DNA from 4 places in the Bacillus sp. AFS031507 genome. Region 4 is predicted to be linked to each of the others. Evidence: riboswitches for the same ligand, from Rfam matches in the RefSeq annotation. Region 4 holds a riboswitch; each other region holds the start of a gene.

Region 1 (4,081 bases), on a different contig from region 4:
CAATGCATTGTTCTTTTCCACTGTTGTTATTTTAATTGCCGTTGTGTTGAACTATGTAATGCCAGAAGGAGTATTTACGCTGATTACAAGTATTTCTACAGTATGTTTCATCTTTATTTGGGGTATTACTGTCGTCAGTCATTTGAAATACCGCAAAACCAGACCAGATCTTGCAAAAGTGAACAAATTTAAATTGCCGCTTTATCCATTTTCCAATTACTTAATCCTTGTCTTCCTAGCGTTCGTCCTTGTCGTACTTGCACTTGCGGAAGACACTCGTGTTGCCTTGTTCGTAACACCTGTTTGGTTTATCATGCTGATTGCGATTTATAAGATGTTGACAAAGAAGGCGGATTATGCGGATCAGGAGAATCAACAACAAGTAGCAGAAAATTAAGTGGCAACCCAAAAAAATGACTTTTATTAATAAATAATGTTTCCGCTTTCAAAAAAGCTTGACTTAGATTCCATTAACTATTATTCTGAAAATAATAAAAATAAATAAGCGGAAGATGATTGTGGGAGAGTGCAAGTTTACACGCCACCGAAGGAGCAAGTTCCAAAAAGACCCTTGGAACAAATCTCTCAGGTAGATGGAACCACAATTGGACGCAACTCTGGAGAGCGCGTATACAGTTTACGCCACCAAAGGGGAAGGTTCTTAATCGAACTTAAACTCTCAGGTAAAAGGACAGAGAAGGGTAGAAGAAAGCCATGTGCTACCCTTTTCTGTCCTTTTTTGCGTGCAAAAAAGTATGGTTTCGCTTCAGATTTTATCTTGGGAATAAACAGATAAAATCCGAGGTTAAACACTGATAGAGGTAGCTAATACAACGAATCAAGGGGGAAACGGTTTGAGTTTACAACAAAATGATTCAACTATTTTTGAAGCAATTAGGAAAGAGCAGCATCGTCAGCATCAAACATTGGAGTTGATCGCTTCTGAAAACTTCGTAAGCCAAGATGTTTTAGAAGCAATGGGAAGTGTGATGACGAACAAATATGCAGAAGGCTATCCAGGGAAGCGTTACTATGGCGGATGTGAATTTGTCGATGTGGCAGAACAAATAGCGATTGACCGCCTAACTCAGCTGTTTGGTGCTAAATATGCCAATGTTCAGCCTCACTCAGGTGCACAAGCAAATTTTGCTGTATTTTTCGCACTGCTTCAACCTGGTGATAAAGTGATGGGGATGAACCTCTCTCATGGCGGGCACTTAACGCACGGAAGTCCTGTTAGTGTTTCAGGAAAATGGTTTGAGGTAGTGTCCTATGGTGTGAGAGAAGATACTCAATTGATTGATTATGATGAACTGGAAGCGATCGCGAAAAAAGAAAAACCGAAATTGATCATTGCAGGTACAAGTGCTTACACTAGAACGATTGATTTTGCACGGTTTAGACAAATTGCTGATCAAGTTGGCGCAAAATTCATGGTAGATATGGCGCATATTGCGGGACTTGTTGCAGCAGGTCTTCATCCATCGCCGGTTCCATACGCAGATGTAGTAACGAGCACTACGCATAAAACGTTGCGAGGACCGCGCGGCGGCATTATTTTAACAAATGATGAAGAGATGATAAAAGTCATTAATAAATCGGTGTTCCCAGGGATTCAAGGCGGCCCGTTAATGCATATTATTGCAGCTAAGGCGGTTGCATTCAATGAAGCATTGCAGCCAAGCTTTAAGGAATATGCAAAACAAATCATTCTAAATGCCGACACACTAGGCAAAACATTAAAAAATGAAGGTGCAGCCCTTGTTTCTGGTGGAACGGATAATCATATCGTCCTTTTAGATTTACGTCCGTGGAATTTAACTGGAAAAGAAGCAGAAAAATTATTAGAAGAAGCAGGCATTACTGTAAATAAAAATACCATTCCATTTGATCCAGAAAAGCCGTTTGTTACGAGCGGTATTCGCATGGGAACAGCGGCTTTAACGACACGAGGTATGAAACAGGATGATATGGTGAAAATCGGGCAAGTTATCGCTGATGTTTTGAAGAGCAAAGGGGACAAAGCCGTACTTGAGAAAGCAAAAGAAACAACCAAAGCAATTTGTGGAGTCTATCCGTTATTTCAACAGGCAATCACAGTATAAGAAAGGGGTATGAGGATGGAATTTCAGAGTTGTTTTGACATTATTGGCCCGATTATGGTGGGACCGTCGAGTTCTCATACAGCAGGTGTCGTATCTATCGGGAAATTTATTTATGAACTGTTAGGAGAATGTCCACAAGAGGTCAAGATTGTATTTTATGATTCCTTTGCTGAAACTTATCAAGGACATGGAACAGATAAAGCACTTCTTGGCGGATTGCTTGGGATGGATACCGATGATACACGCATTAAACATTCATTGGAGTGGGCAAAAGAAGTTGGCATGCAGTACAATTTCGAATTTGAAGATATCTGTGACTACTATGACCACCCAAATACAACAATCGTGACAGTGAAACACGAAGATCGTGTTGTAAAGGTTGGCGGTGCATCACTTGGTGGAGGCTTATCAAAAATCTTTATGATTAACGAGAAGATGGTAGATATTCGTTTAAGTGCAGGCGATGACTTTACAGTCCTTGCTAGTTCTTATCAACCAAGAGGGAAAGTACTTATGGAGGCAATTTAATGAAGATACAGTCCATGAAAGAGCTGATTGAAGCTTGTGAAAGAGAACAAAAAACCATTGGTGAAATCATGTTGATGATGGAAACAGAAAAATCAGGAAGAGACCAAGAAACCATTATTAGCATGATGGAAGAGCGATTGATCAAAATGAAAGAAGCCGTTGATAGCGGTATAAAAGATGCCTCAACCGCACCGAGTGGAATTTCTGGCGGGGATGCCGTGAAAATGTATGATTACGTACATCAAGGTAAATCTCTGTCAGGTAGTTATGTAAGCAATGCAATGAGCTTTTCATTGGCAACTTCTGAAAGCAATGCACGGATGGGGGTTATTGTAGCCACTCCAACTGCTGGGGCAGCCGGTATTTTGCCTGGTGTATTGTTTTCGCTTCATAAAAATGATGGCACACCCTATAAAGATTTAGTCATGGGGTTGTTTACGGCAAGTATGCTTGGGTTTGTCATTGCAAACCGTTCGTTCATTTCAGGGGCGGCTGGAGGCTGCCAGGCAGAGGTAGGATCCGCAACAGCCATGGCCGCAGGAACAATCGTTGAGTTAAAAGGGGGCACGCCACAGCAAGCAGTGAATGCGACCGCCATTGCCATGAAGTCACTCTTGGGTTTAGTTTGTGATCCAGTAGCAGGTCTTGTTGAAGTGCCTTGCATAAAGCGAAATGTGATTGGAACCTCCATCGCATTTTCAGCGGCTGATATGTCTCTTGCTGGGATTGAAAGCCGCATTCCGTGTGATGAAGTGATTGAAGCGATGTATAGGGTCGGAAAAGATATGCCTCGGACACTTCGAGAAACTGCGCTTGGAGGTCTAGCAACGACAGAAACAGGTAAACAGGTGAAGGAACGACTATTTTGTCGGAAATCATAAGTAGGGGGTCTATCAATGGGGACAGCAACAGTATTAAAGCAAACACCACTTTTTGATATTTATGGAAAATCAGGTGCGAAGGTCATTGATTTTGGAGGCTGGGCATTGCCAGTACAGTTTTCCAGCATTTTAGATGAGCATGAGGCGGTTCGAACAAAAGCAGGTCTTTTTGATGTCTCACATATGGGTGAAGTGCTTGTTGAGGGCCAAGATGCAGAGAGTTACATTAACTACCTTGTCACTAACGATGTAACAAAGCTTAGTATCGATCAAGCACAATATACAGCAATGTGCTATCCAGACGGCGGAACAGTCGATGATTTATTAGTGTACAAATTAGCAGATGAAAAATATTTACTCGTCATTAATGCCGCAAACATTGAGAAAGATTATGAATGGATGAAGCAGCATGTAAAAGGTGATGTGACGCTCCAAAATATTTCGAATGACACTGCACAGCTTGCCATCCAAGGTCCAAAGGCAGAAGGTATTTTACAAAAGTTAACGGAAACAGATCTATCAGAAATTGGTCCATTTAAATTTGCTCAACATGTCAATCTGGACGGG
Region 2 (4,081 bases), on a different contig from region 4:
TTTGGCCATGCTTCAGCCACAAGCGCCATACCAATTCCGTATTCCCCACCTGCGCCTAAGCCGGCAATAAACCTAAAGATGTATACTTGTTCAATATTTACGGCTAAACCAGTTAATGCCGTTCCGATAGCAAATAGTAGAATCGTATAGGTAAATATTTTAACTCTCCCAAATTTATCTGCTAAGATACCGAAAATGATTCCTCCAGCGAGCATACCTAAATTGGTAATCGAAGAAATAAGACCTCCAGCAACCATGTCAATATGAAACTCTGCAATAATCATCGACATCGCAAAGGAGATAAACATGATATCCATGCCCTCTAAAGTTAAACCTGCTACTGATGCAACTACTGTTTTTTTACGATAATCCATTTTTGTCGTTCTCCTTTCAAGCCTCACAGGACTTTGATTAAAAGATTATGGGCAAAAATAAAATGCCCTTTCATCCAAAGGACAAAAGGGCATTCATATACATAATTAGTATGATGAAGTTTACTTTTGCCTTTTTGGCCTCTCTGGACCAAATTAAAGGAATTTAATTTCATCTAATAGTAACACGATACATTTCATGTGACAATATTTTTATTATATTGCAAGAATTCTACTTTACGCAGATATTCTAATATTTTTTCCCTTTGTCCTTTTAAATGAATACACTATGAATAAAAGAATGAACCATAATGGTGTCATTAATAAAGCGACACGAGTTGATTCTGCAAATAGCATAATAATGAGAATAAATGCAAATAACGAGAGAACAAGATAATTAATAAATGGGGTAAATGGTGCTTTAAAAATCGACTTTTCATGTAAATCTGGGCGTGATTTCTTATATCGCAGATGACAAATTAAGATAATGCTCCAAACCCAAATAAAACAAATCGCACTAATCGTTGTCACGATACCAAAGGCTTGTTCTGGAATCAGCTTACTTAAAAGAGCTCCGACGGATAGAACAAGTGCAGATATAAATAATGCGTTACTCGGTACATGATTTTTATTTAATTTAGCAAAATTCGCGGGTCCTTGTTGATGATTACTTAAATTAAATAATATGCGGCTCGTTGAAAACAATCCACTGTTACAGGCAGACGCAGCAGATGTTAAGACGACAAAGTTAATAATTCCTGCAGCAATCGGAATACCAACTAAACTAAACGTTTTTACAAAAGGACTGTTTGCTGCATTCAGTTGCGTCCATGGATTGATGCATAAAAGGATAATAAGGGCTCCCACATAGAAAAACAGTATTCTTAAAGGTATTTTATTTATTGCAGATGGGATATTTTTTTGTGGATTGGATGTTTCGGCTGCTGATACACCTACTAATTCAACACCTACAAATGCAAAGACAACCATTTGAAAAGAAAGTAAGAAACCTGATAATCCATTTGGGAAAAGACCACCATGGCTCCATAGATTTTTTACTGTAACCGTTCCTGAATCTGTTTGAAATCCAATAATTAACAAAATGACCCCTATGATGATTAAAGCAAGAATGGTGATCACTTTGATTAAAGCAAACCAAAACTCTAATTCTCCAAATAGCTTTACTGTTAATAAATTTAGTCCCAATAATAGAATTAAACAGACTATAGCAGGCATCCATTGTGGGATATCGAACCAATATTGCACGTATACACCAACAGCAATAATATCAGCCATAGCTGTCATAATCCAACAAAACCAATAGGTCCATCCAGTTACATAACCAGCCCACGGTCCAATATAATCCTCGGCGAAGTCCGTAAATGATTGATAGCCCTTATTTGATAAAAGAAGTTCTCCTAATGCCCTCATTACAAAAAAACATGCGATACCCACAATTAAGTAGGCAAAAATGATAGATGGACCTGCTAACTGAATGGCTTTCCCTGAACCTAGGAATAAACCTGTACCAATCGTACCTCCAATCGCAATCAGTTGTACGTGCCGATTTTTTAAATCTCTTTTTAATTCTTGTTGTGCCACTTCTTTTGCCCCCTCATTTAGTAATAATTTCCTTTGTCCACTATGTGAAGATATGAACAATGAGTTAAACACCATAAAAAAAGAGATTGGAATTTCTCCAATCTCATCGGTCATAAGAATAACAAATAATATCCATTACTCTTTTGTCAGAATAACAAATAAAACTCGTACTCTTCTGTCCTTTTGCCTGAGATTGTGAACCCTTCGGCGCCGCATATTTCCTGCGGTCTCTCCAGAAGCTGCTCCTGCTATAGTTTGACCCATAGCAATCATAGCTTGCTTAGTATTTAATTTATGTAGAAGAACAAATGGTTCAAAATCCCCCGCTAAAAAAAGTTATGCATCATTACATCTTATCTCACAAACTAAATTATTGTTAAATAATTTCTAATTTTAGTAGTATTCAATCACTTTGTCAATAATTAATTTCAGAGAATCTAGATTTATGGAGAAACAAAAAATGAACCCACTGCAAGGGATTGGGTTCATTTATATCGCAATCGTTGATTCTGCATCCTTAATCTCCTAGTACCAAAAAATATTGAATATGATTTGCTGAGATGGGCGTAATCGCGATTATACGATAGCCGATACTTAGTAATTGCGACAAAGTTTCAGCACAATTGTGACGTGGAGGCTCAATCGGAGCATGGAAACTTTTATAAAGATTAATAAATTGATTATTATTTGTACAGTGAAGCAAGATCACATGTCTACCAGTCCATGCTTGACCAATCATGGTTTGTGGTTGGGTTTGTATTTCCCTTTTGATTCTCATAATGAACACCCTCAAGTATTGATACAATAGAATATGGATATAACCCTGTCCAATGTTCTTGGAAAATTAGGAAGTTTTTTTATATGATCCAAATATCTCCATAACAGCAAAAATGGGGTGTTTACTTAAACTCCCCCTCACCTTTTATTAGTTATTATATTTGGCAGATTTGTGAACTCACTCCATACGTCGAGGTTTTGCAGGATCACAATTGGGTGAGTCAAGATTTGCCGATTCTGCTAATTTCATAAGATAATAACATTCTTCACGGTACATATGATCCGCCATTAGGGGGGCGAATGTTCCTAATGCTTGCTTACTTAGTCTAAGTTCTTCTATTTCATGTAGAAAATTTTGAAATAATTTTATTTCTAACTGGCTGTCTGAATTCAATTTTAACAAAGCAGGGAACGAGTTCAAATTAGTTCTTAAATATCCTGCTAGTTCAACTGATTTCAGGTAAAAATCTTCAAAGTTCTTCCTAAATGTATTACTTTTCTCAATGAGTTTCTTTTCAACACTATCTAAATTAGAGGAAATTGCCTCTGAATGACCCGCAGCATCTAATAACCATAAAAGATGATGATGTAGTTCATGGTAAACAGGAGGAACTTCCCCTGCTTTTAGGTGTATTAAAATTCTTAAGTATTCCTCTAATTCATTGACCATATGATTGATGAAGGTTGGCGAAAGGTGCATTTTTATTTTCCCAATCAGATGTTTTCTTAATAAGTCCATTTTAAATTCCCGTAATCTTATAACCTCTGTTTCAGCTTCGATTGTTAATGTCACTAAATCTGAGGAATTTGCACGATCCAGAAGCTTGTCAAAAACTCGAATAAAAGATGATGCCTTTTCAATTTCCTCTTTTTGAACGGGTGCAAGAGCTTCATAAATAAACCGCGAATGATCACCTAATATTTGTAACCAAAAACGATGTTCAAATCTTGCTGTTCTTTCAAGGACATCATTCATGTTTATTCCTCCCCAATAAGAAATCCCCACACTATTTTGATGTTTATTCTTCTTATTTGCTTCTTATGACCAATGACATCCTGTTTGAAATTCCAACAATTTCAATTAAATCTATTAATCTCCTTTCTTCATCACTTTTATAGCCATTTCCTTCCATATATTTCATTACCTATACTTCATTCAGAAAAAATTCTAATAAAAAAAGGAATTCTCAGCGTTTTATAGAAGTGTTAAATTGGAGGTGTAGTGTTATGACGATAATATATTCACCTAGTAACGTACAGGAATTGCTTGGAATTGATGGCAATACATTACGGAAGTATGCCACTCTCTTGGAAGGACATGGGTATCAAGT
Region 3 (4,081 bases), on a different contig from region 4:
GAGAAGTAAGTTTTGCAAATGGTACAGGTGCATTTTTATCTCTGGCAAGTGAGTATACCATCCGGCTTGTACTGAAAATGGCGCTGTTACATGCCGAAGCTGCAGATGTTAGAACGACAAAATTGACGATACCAGCAGCTGCAGCGATACCAACCGCCACGAATACTTGAACGAATGGGCTTTTCTCTGGATTGATGGCGTTCCACGGATAAATACTCATTATGACAATAAGGGCGCCAATGTAGAAAATTAATACCCGAATAGGGATATTATTGATTGCTTTTGGGATAACTTTTTCCGGGTCTTCTGTTTCACCTGCAGTTAGTCCTACAAGTTCAATGCCAACAAACGCAAACACCACCATCTGGAATGAGAGGATAAAGCCATTTATCCCATTTGGGAACATGCCGCCGTGACTCCATAGATTCGTGAAACTGGATGCGCCTGAATTTGTGGAAAAGCCTTTAATAATCATGAAAATTCCGACAACAATTAATGCAAGAATCGCAATAACTTTAATTAAGGCGAACCAGAATTCCATTTCGCCAAAAAGCTTTACGGTTGCAAGGTTCATAACGAGCAAAACGACTAGTGCAATTAATCCTGGCATCCACTGTGGTACACTTGGAAACCAAAACTGAGTATAGAGACCAACTGCTGTTAAATCCGCCATTGCAATTGAAATCCAGCAAAACCAGTAGGTCCAGCCTGTAATAAATGCTGCCATATTACCTAAATAGTCTCTTACAAAGTCAACAAAAGAATGGTATTTCAAATTGGATAAAAGCAGTTCTCCAAGGGCGCGCATGATTAAAAAGCAAATGACCCCTGTAATCAAGTAGGCAAATAAAATCGATGGACCTGCTAAATGAATAGATTTACCTGCTCCAAGAAATAATCCTGTTCCGATAGCCCCGCCAATAGCGATAAGTTGAACGTGCCTGTTTTTTAATCCTCTTGACAATGTTTGTTCCTGCATATGAATTCCCTCTCTCTACTTTTCAAGGATGTTTGCAATTTTTTGATGGCTTTAAATAATATGTAAAATCAATAATTGCAAATGGATCCCAATGAAAGTTTAATATTTATTTAGTCAATTAGGCATAAATAAGCGCTTACATTTTTCTAAAAAATATATATTCAACAGGACAATCATGATGCGCCTCTCCAATTATTAGTTTTGTCTTTAACTCCTCCTTTTTTGTTTCTTACTATTTTTCTCCACAAAAAAAAGGACAGAGAAAAATAGGCGTTCCCCATTTTCCTCTGTCCTTTTACCTGAGAGTATAACTCCTTTGGTGGCACATGGCGCTCTCCAGAGACGCGTCCTATTGTGGTCCTTTTACCTGAGAGATTGAGCCCAATTTTTGGGACTTGCTCCTTCGGTGCTAAACGATGCGTTTAGTCTCTCCCACAATACTCATCCGCAATTATTAATATAATTAAATCCTAATCTATCGAAAGCATGATGTCAAATGAATTTTCTGAATTTAAATATTATTATAATTTTTTAGAAATATAGAGGGCATTGTTATCAGACACTTGTTGATGATTTTTTTGAAAATAGTTTCATTCTATTTCTCCCCCGATTTCCTATTTAAATACTTACAAAAAAGTGTAAAACTAGTTAAATCATAAACGTATCATTTTAGGTGAATTTGTATTTTTTAAGATTTAAAACATTCAGATATATATACCCATAGCTAAAGTCCTAGCTTTAAAACATATAAGAACGCAAAATTGATATAAATTAAGCGCAAACTTAAATCAATCAAAAAAAAAAAGCCAAAAACTAGATCTTGGCCCGTCGACCTTTATGGAGTTTTTTCCGGTACCTTTACAAGCGCTGATTTTCGAAACTCTGATGGTGAAAAGCCTGTAAGCCTCTTAAAGTTGTTACTAAAATAAGCTAAATCCGAGTATCCAACTCTCTCAGCAATTTCAGCTAATCGTAAGGTTGTTTTTAGTAACAAACGTTTGCTTTCCTCAATTCGCAGCTCGGTAATATAATCGACAAACTTTTTGTTCAGCTGTTGTTTGAATAATTGACTAAGATAACTAGGATTCATATGGACAGATTCTGCCGCATCTTTCAGTGTAATTTGGTCTAATGGTGTTTTTTCTAAATACTGCAAAACCTTTTCGATCGTTGAGGAAGGAAGATTTTCATCCTCATTTTTTGGAGTATTCCTTTTTGTCTCTTCTTTTGATTTCATTTCTAGCCACTTTTCAAGGCAATCTTTTAACTCGGTTTCCTCTACTGGTTTTAGAAGATAATCGGTTACCCCTGTTCGAATCGCATGTTGAACAAATTGAAACTCGTCATGAACACTGATCACAATGACATCCTGTTTCTTCTTCAATTGACTCAATTCTTTTACTAACGAAAGCCCGTCCATTATCGGCATTCGAATATCCGTTAACACTAGATCTGCATCATTATGCTTAATCCAGTCGAGCGCTTCTAACCCGTTTTCACATTCGTGGACCACTTGCAAAGGAAGCTTCAACTTGTTTATCGTCCACTTAAGAGCTGTTCGAACCCATCTCTCATCATCAACCAACAAGATATTTTTCTTCATACTCTCTCCTCCTCCACATGATGATCTAGTATCGGTAAATGGATCAATACCTCAGTCCCTGAACCCTGTTCACTTTGAATGGTTATTCCATACTCGGGTCCAAACAAATAATGAATTCTTTGATGAACATTTACGATTCCTATATTTTTCCCATCACTAGTGGCCGTTTTTAAGTCCATTCTTTTCTTGATTTCTTCTAAAATATGATCCTTTATTCCTTCACCAGTATCGGAAATGCGAATAACAACGGAAGATTCAGAATGACGGAAAGCTGATATCACAATTTTTAATTTTCTAGTATTAGGACCAAAACCATGAACAAAACAATTCTCAACCAACGGCTGGAGGGAAAATTTTACCATTTCCAGTTCCATTACCCATTGAGGAATATCAAACATGTACTCAAAACGGTCCTCAAAGCGAAACTTTTGAATCTGCAGATACATTTCACAAAAATTCACTTCTTCTCTAAAACTCACGGTAGATGAATGATTATTTAGATTATACCGAAGTAGTTTTCCAAGTGAGAAAGACATGGTTGCAATATTTTCCTGATTTTCTTCCAATGCCATACCCCTTATAGTTTCAAGAGAATTGTATAAAAAGTGGGGATTCATTTGTGATTGCAGCATTTTTAATTCGACTTCTTTTTGTTTAAGTGACATTTCTGCTTCCTTTAACTTAGAGACGTATACTTCTTCAAGTAGATTGGATAGTTTCTCAACTGTATTATTAAAACCAGCAGTCAGTTGTCCGATTTCATCATTAGAATCCACTCGGACTCTGCCGTCTAATTTTCCAATTTCAACTTCCTTCATAAAATGTTGCAGACGACGGATGGGCCGAATGATGCTTGTGGCGAATCCGAACCCGATCAAATAGGCAATGATCAAAGAGACAAGAATGGTTAAGGATATGGCTTTTTCAATTTGAACGATTCCCCCCGTCAAATCTCGGTATGGGACTGCCGATAGAAACCTCCAGCCGAGGTTTCGAGAGAAAGTATAGGTAACAAAATCTCTCCGTTCATTTTCTAAAATTTCCGTGCTGCTTCCTTCTGTTTTCAGGTTTGAAAGTTGTTTGAATTCAACCCTTTTCCCGAGTTTTAAGTAGTCAGGATGGTAAATATAATGCCCGTTCGCATCTAAAATGGAAAAATAGCCATTTTTACTGATTGTTACCTTGTTAGAGATTTCTTCAATTCTTCTGAAATTGATATCAATAATAAGCATGCCTACAGGTAAGAGAGTCTGGGGATTATAAAGTCTCCTTACTAGTGAAATGACAGGCTGTTCCTTATTTTCTAATTTTAACTTTCTCATAACTAACATACTCATCCCATTAAGTGGGACTGACGAATACCAATATTCCTCTTTCATTTTCGCAGCAGGATAGAAATTTCTATTTCCAAGAGTATCAATAACCTGATTGTTATTAAGTAGTATAGTGATATTTGTTATATCTGCTCTTGAGTATTCTGCTTCTTTAAGGGTGTTACG
Region 4 (4,081 bases):
TGGACAAATTCGTAGTTTTTTGTTTTGTTATTTTTAAGTTTATGGGCTTCATCAATGATAATAAGGTCATAGTCCTGCTTAAAAATTATGTCTCGATGAGGATTTCGTTTAGCCGTATCAATTGACGAAACGACAACATCGCACTGTTCCCACACATAGCTTTTCCTTTGTGAAATGGCTGGAATGAAAAATTTGCTATTCAACTCCATCGACCATTGAGTAACTAACGATGCAGGGACAAGAATTAATACTTTTTTCACCAATCCGCGAATCATATATTCTTTTAGAATCAGCCCGGCCTCAATCGTTTTTCCGAGTCCTACTTCATCGGCAAGGATGGCTTTCCCATTCATATTTTCAATTACTTGTTTAGCTGTTTCAAGCTGGTGAGGAAGTGGGGTTAGATTGGGTAAATGACTTGGTGCCAATAAACCTTTGAAATCTGGAATGACGAGATGTTTTTCAACTCCAATTGCTAGTTTAAAAATTTCCCAATTCCCCCATGGACCATCGTTTTCAATTCTATGTAAAAAATCATCCTTCCAAGAGGAATCAAATTCAATTTCGATCGACATGGTTCCAGCTCCTTTTTATTCAATTTCCAGCTATATGCTTTTCTAATAAAGTTATTGCTCAATGTATTATTTTAATGGTAGGATAATAATAGCTTTGAATGTTTTAAATATTTTAATAAGGTAATTTATTTTATAAGTATAATTAGTATGACCAATTTGGATAATATTATAATGCGAATGATAACAAGGGGAGAGACTACTTATGTAGCGCCGAAGGAGCAAGCAGAAATGTGAATCTCTCAGGCAAAAGAACTCTTGTAGGACGCAGCTCTGGAGAGCGCTGCTAGCTTTAAGCAGCCACCAAAGGGGAAAGCCTTTTTAGGTAAACTTTCAGGTGCAAGGACAGAGACCTTCTTACGTTTCATAGGAGGTTTCTGTCCTTTTTTACATTATCCATTGAATAATTTGCGCCAAAGATTGAAGGAGGATTAAGAATGTCTGAATTAAAACGAACTCCACTTTTTGATGTGTATAAAGAATGGGGAGGAAAAACCATTGATTTTGGAGGTTGGGCACTGCCGGTCCAATTCTCTAGCATTAAAGAAGAGCATGAAGCTGTTCGCTCTTGTGCAGGATTATTTGATGTTTCCCATATGGGTGAAGTAGAAGTAAAAGGCACTAATAGCTTAGCATTTTTACAAAAAATGATGACTAATGACATTTCAAAAGTAAAAAATGGAGGTGCCCAGTACACAGCCATGTGTTATGAAAATGGCGGTACTGTTGATGACCTGCTTGTATATAAGATTGAAGACAATCATTACCTTTTAGTAGTAAACGCATCAAATATTGAAAAAGATTACAAATGGCTTGAAGACCATTTAACTGGTGATGTCTCTTTAGAAAACTTATCGGAAAAAACAGCACAGCTGGCTATCCAGGGACCACTTGCGGAAAAAGTATTGCAAAAGCTTGCGGGAGATAATGATTTAAGCCAAATTGGCTTTTTCAAATTCCAACAAGATGTAATCCTAAATGGAAAAAAGGCACTTGTATCAAGAACTGGTTATACTGGTGAAGATGGCTTTGAAGTGTATTGCGATGCAGAAGATGTTGTGGACCTTTGGAGAGACATTTTAACTGCAGGTAAAGAAGATGGAGTAATCCCATGTGGATTAGGGTCACGCGACACACTTCGCTTTGAAGCAGTTTTAGCGCTTTATGGTCAAGAACTATCTCCAGAAATTTCACCACTTGAAGCTGGAATTGGCTTCGCTGTGAAATTAAACAAAGAAGATGACTTTATCGGGAAACAAGCGTTAATCCAACAAAAAGAAAAGGGCTTAACAAGAAAATTGGTTGGAATCGAAATGATTGATCGTGGGATTCCACGTCATGGCTACCCTGTATATAAAGGTGATCAGTTAATTGGTGAGGTTACAACTGGAACGCAATCACCCACGTTAAAGAGGAATATTGGTCTTGCCCTAATCAATGCAGAATTTGCGGGTATTGAATCCGAAGTTGAAGTTGAAATTCGCGGCAAACGTTTAAAAGCTACTGTAGTTCCAACACCTTTTTATAAAAAAGAAAAGAAATAACAGAAGGGAGTTAGGTTTATGAAACATCGCTATTTACCTATGACTGAACAAGATAAGAAAACTATGCTTGAGGCAATTGGAGTTTCCTCTATTGATGAACTGTTTAGCGATATCCCTGAGAAAGTAAGATTTAAGGGTGAGTACAATATAAAAGCGGCAAAGTCTGAAACAGACTTAATGAAAGAGCTTTTTAAGATGGCTAGTCGGAACGCTGACCTGAAAAGAAACGTATCTTTTATAGGTGCTGGTGTTTATGACCATTACATGCCTGTAATTGTCGACCATGTTATTTCTAGATCAGAATTTTATACAGCATATACACCTTATCAACCAGAAATTTCACAAGGTGAACTTCAAGCTATCTTTGAATTCCAAACCATGATTTGTGAGTTAACTGGAATGGATGTTGCCAACTCATCGATGTATGATGGCGGAACTGCTCTTGCTGAAGCAGCAATGCTTAGTGCAGGCCATACCAAACGAAAAACGATAGTCGTATCCAGTGCTGTACATCCAGAATCACGTGATGTTCTAAAAACTTATGCAAAGGGTCAGTATCTCAATGTGATTGAAGTACCAGTCAAAGATGGTGTAACAGATCTTGAAGCATTAAAAGGACTCGTTAATGAAGATGTTGCAGCCGTTATCGTCCAATATCCAAACTTCTTTGGGCGAGTCGAGCCGTTAAAAGAGCTTGAGGAAATCATTCATGCAAATAAGTCCATGTTTGTTGTTTCAAGTAACCCACTGTCCCTTGGGGTATTAACACCTCCAGGTAAATTTGGTGCTGACATCGTTATTGGTGATGCGCAGCCGTTTGGGATCCCAACTGCCTTTGGCGGACCGCACTGCGGATATTTTGCAGTCACTACTAAGTTAATGCGGAAAGTTCCAGGCCGTCTTGTTGGACAGACAACGGATGACCAAGGGCGCCGTGGTTTTGTCTTAACACTACAAGCGCGTGAACAGCATATCCGTCGTGATAAAGCGACATCAAATATTTGTTCCAATCAGGCATTAAATGCACTCGCTGCATCTGTAGCGATGACCGCTCTTGGTAAAAAAGGTGTCAGGGAAATGGCTGCGGCCAACTTGCAAAAAGCTCATTATGCGAAAAATACTTTCAAGGAAGCCGGCTTTGAAGTTGTTTATGATGGCCATTCCTTCAATGAATTCGTTGTGAAATTAACTAAGCCTGTAAAAGAAATCAACCAAAACCTTTTACAAAAAGGAATAATTGGGGGCTATGATTTAGGGCGGGATTATTCAGAACTGGCTAACCATATGCTGATTGCTGTAACAGAACAAAGATCGAAGGAAGAAATTGATACTCTAGTGAAAGAATTGGGGGATTTCCATGCATAATCAAGACCAGGCACTCATTTTTGAACTTAGCACACCAGGCCGCATCGGCTACAGCCTGCCGGAAATGGATGTACCGGAACTAGATCTCAGCGGTCTCCTTCCTGATGGTTACCTTCGTACAGAAGAGCCTGAACTTCCTGAAGTTTCGGAGCTTGATATTATGCGCCACTACACTGCCCTTTCGAGGAGAAATCATGGCGTCGATTCAGGATTCTATCCACTAGGCTCGTGTACGATGAAATATAATCCGAAAATCAACGAAAATGTAGCGCGTTTTAACGGATTTGCACATGTCCATCCGCTACAAGATGAAAGCTCTGTTCAAGGTGCTCTTGAACTTTTATACGATTTGCAGGAGCATTTAATCGAAATAACAGGTATGGACGAAGTGACCTTGCAACCTGCCGCAGGGGCTCATGGGGAATGGACGGGATTAATGATGATCCGTGCTTATCATGAGGCTAACGGTGATATGAACCGTACAAAAGTAATCGTCCCTGATTCTGCTCATGGTACGAACCCAGCTTCTGCTACGATTGCTGGTCTAGAAACAATTACCGTTAAATCAAATGAACATGGTCTTGTCGACCTTGAAGATTT

Evidence for each region. A riboswitch is a leader RNA that binds a small molecule or an ion and turns the genes downstream of it on or off. The one in region 4 is predicted to bind glycine.
Region 1: linked by a shared signal. The riboswitch ahead of glyA (serine hydroxymethyltransferase) and the one ahead of gcvT (glycine cleavage system aminomethyltransferase GcvT) in region 4 are both predicted to bind glycine.
Region 2: linked by a shared signal. The riboswitch ahead of COE25_RS07815 (amino acid permease) and the one ahead of gcvT (glycine cleavage system aminomethyltransferase GcvT) in region 4 are both predicted to bind glycine.
Region 3: linked by a shared signal. The riboswitch ahead of COE25_RS21615 (amino acid permease) and the one ahead of gcvT (glycine cleavage system aminomethyltransferase GcvT) in region 4 are both predicted to bind glycine.

The regions. Positions count from the first base shown of each region.
Region 1 is NZ_NUOW01000025.1:48,857-52,937, forward strand. It holds gene COE25_RS21615 (amino acid permease) at 1-397, shown strand, start outside; glycine riboswitch at 510-612, shown strand; gene glyA (serine hydroxymethyltransferase) at 855-2,105, shown strand; gene COE25_RS21625 (serine dehydratase beta chain) at 2,121-2,633, shown strand; gene sdaAA (L-serine ammonia-lyase, iron-sulfur-dependent, subunit alpha) at 2,633-3,514, shown strand; gene gcvT (glycine cleavage system aminomethyltransferase GcvT) at 3,530-4,081, shown strand, end outside.
Region 2 is NZ_NUOW01000006.1:221,461-225,541, forward strand. It holds gene COE25_RS07810 (MFS transporter) at 1-374, opposite strand, end outside; gene COE25_RS07815 (amino acid permease) at 609-1,973, opposite strand; glycine riboswitch at 2,139-2,219, opposite strand; gene COE25_RS07820 (hypothetical protein) at 2,491-2,751, opposite strand; gene COE25_RS07825 (DUF2935 domain-containing protein) at 2,929-3,726, opposite strand; gene COE25_RS07830 (MerR family transcriptional regulator) at 3,978-4,081, shown strand, end outside.
Region 3 is NZ_NUOW01000025.1:44,763-48,843, reverse strand. It holds gene COE25_RS21615 (amino acid permease) at 1-979, opposite strand, end outside; glycine riboswitch at 1,325-1,424, opposite strand; gene COE25_RS21610 (response regulator transcription factor) at 1,815-2,582, opposite strand; gene COE25_RS21605 (sensor histidine kinase) at 2,579-4,081, opposite strand, start outside.
Region 4 is NZ_NUOW01000003.1:86,007-90,087, forward strand. It holds gene COE25_RS04260 (DEAD/DEAH box helicase) at 1-575, opposite strand, end outside; glycine riboswitch at 753-840, shown strand; glycine riboswitch at 844-923, shown strand; gene gcvT (glycine cleavage system aminomethyltransferase GcvT) at 1,010-2,116, shown strand; gene gcvPA (aminomethyl-transferring glycine dehydrogenase subunit GcvPA) at 2,135-3,481, shown strand; gene gcvPB (aminomethyl-transferring glycine dehydrogenase subunit GcvPB) at 3,474-4,081, shown strand, end outside.